DNA from 2 places in the Clostridium sp. 19966 genome. Region 2 is predicted to be linked to the other one. Evidence: riboswitches for the same ligand, from Rfam matches in the RefSeq annotation. Region 2 holds a riboswitch; the other holds the start of a gene.
The links. A riboswitch is a leader RNA that binds a small molecule or an ion and turns the genes downstream of it on or off. The one in region 2 is predicted to bind S-adenosylmethionine.
Positions count from the first base shown of each region.

Region 1: another riboswitch for S-adenosylmethionine. It lies ahead of metK (methionine adenosyltransferase); the one in region 2 lies ahead of metH (methionine synthase).

Region 1 covers NZ_JACTOJ010000002.1:180,638-184,861, reverse strand. Annotated here, with positions in the region: gene yyaC (spore protease YyaC) at 1-522, opposite strand, end outside; gene IAI10_RS02740 (hypothetical protein) at 627-1,298, shown strand; tRNA gene IAI10_RS02735 (tRNA-Thr) at 1,521-1,592, shown strand; tRNA gene IAI10_RS02730 (tRNA-Tyr) at 1,600-1,684, shown strand; SAM riboswitch class I at 1,788-1,888, shown strand; gene metK (methionine adenosyltransferase) at 1,953-3,128, shown strand; gene IAI10_RS02720 (ATP-dependent RecD-like DNA helicase) at 3,495-4,224, shown strand, end outside.
Region 2 covers NZ_JACTOJ010000002.1:286,450-290,673, forward strand. Annotated here, with positions in the region: gene IAI10_RS03210 (AraC family transcriptional regulator) at 1-1,835, shown strand, start outside; SAM riboswitch class I at 1,914-2,026, shown strand; gene metH (methionine synthase) at 2,117-4,224, shown strand, end outside.

The sequences.
Region 1 (4,224 bases), 110 kb from region 2:
TTTAGAATATAAAAAATATGCATGTAAAAAGCTGTGAGAAATAACCTTAGCCATTTCTATTATTAAGTTTAATCTAATAGTTCTATTTGTGAATAATTCATTATTTTCGGAAGAATCTACAATGCCAATCAGCGAAGTATCTCCTACATCTGGTAATGATTTACCAACTCCTTTTCCTGGATGAATTGGATAATCTCTAAATTGAATTTCACCAATACTATTACTGTCACCTAAGCAAGCATCTATACCTATTATTTTAGCTTTGGGGTGATTATTTTTTATATCCACTAATTTTTTTTCTAAGTTCAACGCATGTATTGGTTCAGATATAGTTCCGTATACAGGCAAAGGAAAAAACTTATTTTTAAGTAATGTACCCACTAAAGGACCTAAACAATCACCTATACATCTATCGGTTCCTATGCATATTATTATAGTATTTTCATTTAGATAGTTTTTTACAGTGTTTGCTAATTCGTAGTATGCCAAAGCATTAGTAAACTTTACTTTAACCTTATCCAAACAATCACACCCCCCAATAATATATATGAGGATAGTCATATAAATATTAGAAATGTGAGAATAAAAAATTAAAAAGATGAAAGAATTAAAATGAGGTGAAAGCTGTGAAAAATAAATTTTTATCACTAACAGTTATAATTTGCACAATTATATCTGTTAGCATAATGAATTATAGTGATGCTATAATAAGCAAAATTGAGAATGTTAAAAAAATATCAGAGCAACAATCTAGGCTCCACATTGCTGCTGCAGAAAAAACTAAGGAAGTAAAAGAAGATAAGAAAGTAGAAAATAATGCTAAGAATGAGGAGAATAAGCAGCCTGTAAATGAAGTAAAAGAAACTAAACCCCAGGCGCAAACAGCTCCAGCAAGTTCTAGCAAAATTCCGAAAGTTGAAGAAAACACTGATGGAAATTACAATGTTCAGAAAGAAGAGGATGCGAAGCAGGATACAATTCAAGAAAAAAATACTGATCAAGAACAATATCCAGATTCCTCAGCGGTGTTTAAAGTGGATGCATATAAAATAAAAGGAGAATTGAGCTTTTTAGATAAGGCTAAAATATTAGAAATTGCAAGTAAAATACCGCCATCTGACTATTATAAGCTTAAAGACTATTTAACAAATGATGATCCTGTTGAAGGAATAATAAATACATTCAGTCTGCTAAGGTTAAGGCTAGGTAGTAAAGATTACGAAACCATAAAAAAAATAGCCAGTAAATATCTAGATGTGGACTGCGTAGAAAAATACATAAAAAACAGCGATAATTAATCATTAATTTACGTGTTCTTATAAGATTATTTTGCTGTTCTTGAAAAACATTTACTTAAAATATAAATATGTAATGTGCATTAATTGCTAGAAATACTTAGAAAAATGGAGAAAAATAAGTTTAATTCTGTATAAAGCACCATTATGCCATTTGAAATAGAAGCTGGTTCTATGTATACTATTCCTTGTCAGTAACGCGGCAAGCGCGTCAGGCAAGTAAATGCTGGCATGGCTCAACGGTAGAGCAGCTGACTTGTAATCAGCAGGTTGTAGGTTCGATTCCTATTGCCAGCTTAAATATGGAGGAGTTCCCGAGTGGCCAAAGGGGGCAGACTGTAAATCTGTTGCAAGTTGCTTCAGTGGTTCGAATCCACTCTCCTCCACCAAAGACACTCAATAAGCGTGTCTTTTTTTTATGTAATCAAGCTTTAATGTGTATTGACAATAATAATATTGAAATGTTATAGTAATATTATATTAATAAAATTACTCTTATCAAGAGAGGTGGAGGGACTGGGCCCTATGAAACCCGGCAACCGGTGATAGTACACAATGGTGCCAATTCCTGCAGTATTTCTGCAAGATAAGAGAGATGGTTTATAAACCTCTTCTTATCGAAGAGGTTTTATTTTGTTTTTTGAAAGGAGAAAAAAATTGAAAAGATTATTTACATCAGAGTCAGTTACAGAAGGGCATCCAGATAAAATTTGTGATCAAATTTCAGATGCTGTGTTAGATACCATATTGGAAAATGATCCAAATGCGAGAGTTGCCTGTGAAACAGCAGTTACTACCGGAATGGTTTTAGTTATGGGAGAAATCTCAACTAATTGCTATATAGATATACCTAAAATAGTTAGAAAAACTGTTGAAGATATAGGGTATGTAAGAGCTAAATACGGTTTTGATTCTAATACTTGTGCAGTGCTGACTTCAATAGATGAACAGTCTGCAGATATAGCTATGGGTGTAGACGAAGCCTTAGAATCTAAAAAAGGTGAAATGGATAAAATTGAGGCAATAGGTGCAGGAGACCAGGGTATGATGTTTGGATATGCAACAAACGAAACTCCTGAATTTATGCCAATGCCAATAGCTATGGCTCATAAGCTTTCTAGAAGGCTTGCAGAGGTTAGAAAAAATGGAACACTTTCTTATTTAAGACCAGATGGCAAGACACAGGTAACTGTTGAATATGAAGATAATACTCCAGTAAGAATAGATACTATCGTTGTATCAACACAGCATGGTCCTGAAATTGAAAGAGAGCAAATAGAAAAAGATATTATAGAAAATGTAATAAAGCCAGTAATACCTGCAAATTTATTGGATTCAAATACTAGATACTTTATCAATCCTACAGGAAGATTTGTAATAGGAGGACCACAGGGAGACTCCGGATTAACAGGAAGAAAAATTATTGTTGATACCTACGGCGGATATGGAAGACATGGCGGCGGAGCATTTTCAGGAAAAGATCCAACAAAGGTAGACCGTTCTGCTGCATATGCTGCAAGATGGGTTGCTAAGAACCTTGTGGCTGCTGGAGTTGCGGATAAGCTTGAGATTGAATTAGCTTACGCTATAGGAGTTGCAAAGCCTGTTTCTATCGAAGTTGATACTTTTGGAACAGGAAAAATATCTGATGATAAAATTGTTGAAATCGTAAATAAGGTCTTTGATTTGAGACCTGCAGCTATAATAAACGAGCTTGACTTAAGAAGACCAATATATAAGCAGACCGCAGCATATGGACATTTTGGAAGAACAGATGTAGATTTGCCTTGGGAAAAAACCAATAAAGTTGAAGCAATAAAAAAATATTTATAATGGATTAGAGTAAGATCACCTTTTGGTGGTCTTATTTTTATGTTTTTTTTCCATGTAAACAAGCTTACGCAGCAAGTAAAAGAGAAGTATATGGAAAAATATACATGTTCTATTGAAAAAAAACACATTTTATTTTAAAATTTATATATTGGATATGCTTATTATGATAAATTTTAAACAAACGCTAAATTTAATAAAAATATTATACATTAATTAAAAAAGTGGTTATAATAGAGATAAAATAGAAATTGACATAGTTTTAAGTTAATAATTTGTATATTGAATAGTCTATTTTACTACTAAAAAATATATTGCCTGATTGCTGGTAAAATATTATTATACAATTTGCAAAAGTAGGAGATAAATATGACGGAAATACAAGGAACAGTTGAAGAAATAATATTTAGTAATGAAGATAATGGCTATACTGTTGCGAGTATAAAGAGTGGTCAAGATAGTTTAACTATAGTGGGAGTAATGCCTTATATAGTTGAAGGTCAAAGCTTAAGGTTAACTGGAAAGTGGGTAAATCATTCCCAGTTCGGTCAGCAGTTTAAAGTTGAAGAGTTTGAGGAACTTATTCCTTCAACTTTAGTTGGTATAGAAAGATATTTAGCTAGCGGAGCTATTTTTGGCATAGGGCCAGTTACAGCAAAAAAAATAGTGGAAAAATTCGGTGAAAAAACTTTTGATATACTGGACAATAATATAGAAAAGCTCAGAGATATAGAAGGAATAGGCGATAAGAAAATAGAAATTATTTGTGAGTCTTATAGTAAACAAAGGGAAATTAAAAATATAATGGTGTTTTTTCAGTCCTATGGAGTATCGCCTAATCAATGCATGAAGATATACAAAAGATTTGGAGCTGATTCAGTCAATGCTGTGAAAGAAAATCCATATAGATTGACGGACGAAATTTCAGGAATTGGATTTAAAACAGCAGATAAAATATCTAGAAATTTAGGTGTTGAAAGCAATTCTCCATATAGAATACAAAGCGGAATAAGATATATAATTAATCAATTTTGTGCTCTTGGCAATACTTATATGCCTATAGATAAGCTTATAGGACAAGGAAAAGAGATACTGACAG
Region 2 (4,224 bases):
AAAGAACTCCCGAAAAATACTTTACTACAATTATGGACAAAGATCATTCAAACAATAATAAACTTAATTATGTAAGAGCACTTTCTCAAATTAATTATCTAGATCTTTCTGTAAGCTCTGGAATAGTATTAAATGAGACAAACCTATTGCAGCAATTATCCGGAATTAATACCATGACTAAAGGTGTATCCTTCATATTGGATAGTAAAAATAACATTATTGCCTCTTCTGTTTCGGTAAATTTGTCTAACGAGCTTAATTTTAAAAATCTGCAGGGTAAGAGCGGTGTGCTGTATAAATATATAAATTCAAAAAAAGTGGTTATTTCCTATATCTCTTCTAAAGAAACTGATTGGAAATATGTAACTATGATTCCTAACAGTGTATTTTTCCAAAAGCTAAACTATATAAAATATTTCACCTTACTGGGCCTTCTTCTAAGCATGGTTTTTTACTCAATTTTCGCTTATTACTCACTGAAAAAAAATTATAATCCTATCACAAAGTTATTAGGTATTTTAAAAGATAGCACTAGTATTGAGGAAAGTAATTTAAATGAATATACTCTGATAGAAAAAGCCATACAGAAAACTTTAGCTGATAATGATTTGATTAGCAACAAGTTGTCTAAGCAAAATTTAATATTAAAAAATAACTTTCTTCAAAAACTTTTGAAGGGCGGCATTGATGAAAGCATTCCTTTAGATGAAGGACTTTCTTCTTTTGATATAACTTTTGAGTCAAATTATTTTGCAGTAATATCATTGTTTATAAATGACTCAGATGAGGATATAGAATCATTGAATTGTTATTGGGGAAATAGGCTCAGCACTTTAAATTTCATTCTTTCTAATATAATAATAGATTTAGTTAATAAAAAAAATAAAGCCTTTGTAGTAGAAGCGGATAACAATCTAGTTTGTCTAATCAACTTCAAGCAAGATAACATATTCTTTGCTAAATCTGATACCTTAAATACTATGAACGAAACGGAAGAATTCATAAATAAAAACTTTAAAACAAATATTTCTTTTTCTATGAGCGGAATACATGAAAATATTGAAAATATTGCTATAGCCTATAACGAATCTCTATATGCTATGAACTATAAAAATATCATGGGAATAAAACAAAATATTTCTTATGATGATATTAACAGTGCCTTTAAGGATACTTATTGCTATCCTTTAAATCAGGAACATCAGCTTTTGAATCATATAAAATCCGGAAATTATGCTATGGCTAGCAAAATCGTCAATGAAATTTTTTCAAAAAACCTCAATTCAGGAATGAATATAGAGCTAGCTCAATGCCTAATGCTTAACATGGTCAGCACTATGATAAGAGCAGTAAATGATGTGTCTGACCTTGACAAAGATAAATTTCTTCAGGAATTAAATCCGATTAAACAGCTCTTGCGCTGTAAAACCTTAAATCAGATGAAAAATCAATTAGATAATTTTCTTAAGGCTTTTTGTGCGCATGTTAATAAAAATATAGAAAAGAGCTCCAGTTGGGTAATAAGCAGTGTTATCCCCTATTTAGAAAAAAATTATAATGACCCCAATATTGGATTAGAACAGCTTAGTGAGCAATTCGGCGTTCATCCTGTATATCTTTCCAAAATATTTAAGGACCATGTAGGAGAAGGTTTGCTGGATTATATTTCAAAGCTCAGGATAGAGCAAGCAAAGGTTTTGCTTAAAGCTAATAAGAATTCCACTATTGAAAAAATAGCTGAGCTTGTGGGCTACTATAATGTTCGTACCTTCTCAAGAGTATTTAAAAAATATACAAACATCTCCCCAGGAAAATACAAAGACGAAGTTTCTTAAATTGTTTATATATACAATATTTTATTGACTTTTACACCATTATAATTTAGAATTTATATAAAGTTTAAGTAAATAATATTCTTATCTAGAGAGGTGGAGGGACTGGCCCTTTGAAGCCCAACAACCTATATTCTTTAAATAGAATAAAAGGTGTTAATTCCAGCAGAAATAATATTTCTGGCAGATAAGAAGAATAGTGTAATATCCGCTATTTTTCTTTTGAAAAATAGCGTTTTTATTTTTATAAATAATTTTTTAACAATTATAAGGGGGCAAATAATTTGAGATATGATATATTTAAACATTTAAATAAAAGGATACTTGTACTAGATGGAGCTATGGGAACCAGTATCCAAAAGCATAATTTAGATGAAATAACCTTTAGAGGAAGCTGTCACTGCCACTCCAATCAAAAAGGCAATAATGATCTCCTTAACATAACAAAACCTGAAATAATAAAGCAAATTCATATTAAATATCTAGAAGCAGGTGCAGATATAATTGAAACTAATACCTTTAATTCCACTAGAATATCTCAAGCAGATTATAATATGGAGGATAAAGTTTACGAGTTAAACTTTCAAGGTGGAAAATTAGCTAGAGAAGCTGCAGATGAGTTTACCCTAAAAACTCCTGATAAACCACGCTTTGTAGCAGGTTCTATTGGTCCTACTAACAAAACTGCTTCTATGTCACCAGACGTAGAAAATCCAGGCTTCAGAAATGTAAGTTTTAATGATCTGGTTGTTAGCTATGAAGAACAGATTAACGGACTTATTGACGGCGGAGTAGATCTTTTACTTATTGAAACCATATTTGATTCTCTTAATGCAAGAGCTGCTATATTTGCGGCAGACACTATTCTTACTGATAGAAATCTAGATATTCCTGTTATGATTTCCGGAACTATTGCTGATAAAAGCGGAAGAATTTTATCTGGTCAAACCTTAGAGGCTTTTGCAGAAAGCATGAAGAATCATAGAGTTGTAAGTATCGGATTGAATTGTTCCTTTGGTGCTGAAGATTTGATTCCATTCATCAAAACTCTTTCTAAAACACAAAACCTCTATATAAGCTTTCATCCTAACGCAGGACTCCCAAATTCCTTAGGTGAATATGATGAACTTCCGGAAATAACGGCTGGTATAGTAAAAAATTTGGCTCATGAGGGTGACTTAAATATTGTTGGAGGATGCTGCGGTACCACTCCAGATCACATAAAAGCTATAGCTGCTGCAGTTTCAAAGGTACAACCCAGAAAGCTTCCAGAAATAGAAAGAGAAAGTGTTTTCTGCGGACTTGAAGTAACTAGAATAAATAAAAGTTCTAATTTTGTGAATGTTGGAGAGAGAACAAACGTAGCAGGTTCAGCTAAATTTGCCAGACTTATAAGAGAAAAAAAATACGAAGAAGCCTTATCAATCGCTAAAGACCAGGTAGAAAATGGTGCTCAAATCATAGATGTAAATTTTGATGACGCCCTTCTGGATGCAAAAGTTGAAATGGACACATTCCTAAAATTGCTGGCCAGTGAGCCCGAAATTTCAAAAGTTCCAGTGATGATTGATTCTTCTAAATTTGAAGTTCTAGAAACAGGTCTTAAAGCAATTCAAGGCAAAGCTATAGTAAATTCAATATCCTTAAAAAATGGAGAAGAAGAATTCATAAGAGAAGCAAAGTTAATAAATAAATATGGAGCAGGTATAATAGTTATGGCCTTTGACGAAAAAGGTCAGGCGGACAATTTTCAAAGAAAAATTCACATATGTAAAAGAGCTTATGACATTCTAGTTAATGAGGTTAAATTCTCACCAGAGAATATAATTTTTGATCCTAACATATTGGCTATAGCCACAGGCATGGAAGAACATAATAACTATGCTGTAGATTTTATAAATGCAACAAAGTGGATAAAGGAAAACCTCCCCTATGCAAAGGTAAGCGGAGGAGTAAGCAACCTTTCCTTCTCCTTTAGAGGGAATAATGCCATAAGAGAAGCTATGCACTCTGCTTTTCTATATCATGCAATCTCTGCTGGAATGGACATGGGAATAGTTAATCCGGGAATGATTCAAATATATGATGAAATTGATAAGGTCTTGCTTGAAAAAGTGGAAGCAGTAATTTTAAATAAGAATGAAAATGCAGCTGAAGAACTAATTGAATTAGCTGAAAAATACAAAAATAAAGAAAATGCTCATGAAGAAAATAAATTAGCCTGGAGGAACACCTCTGCTGAGGAAAGATTGAAATATGCTTTGGTAAAAGGTGTTACTGATTACATTGAAGAGGATGTTGAGGAAGTTAGAAAAAATGTAAGCAGAGCTTTAGAAGTTATAGAAGGGCCTCTAATGTCTGGAATGAATGTGGTTGGCGAACTTTTTAGTGA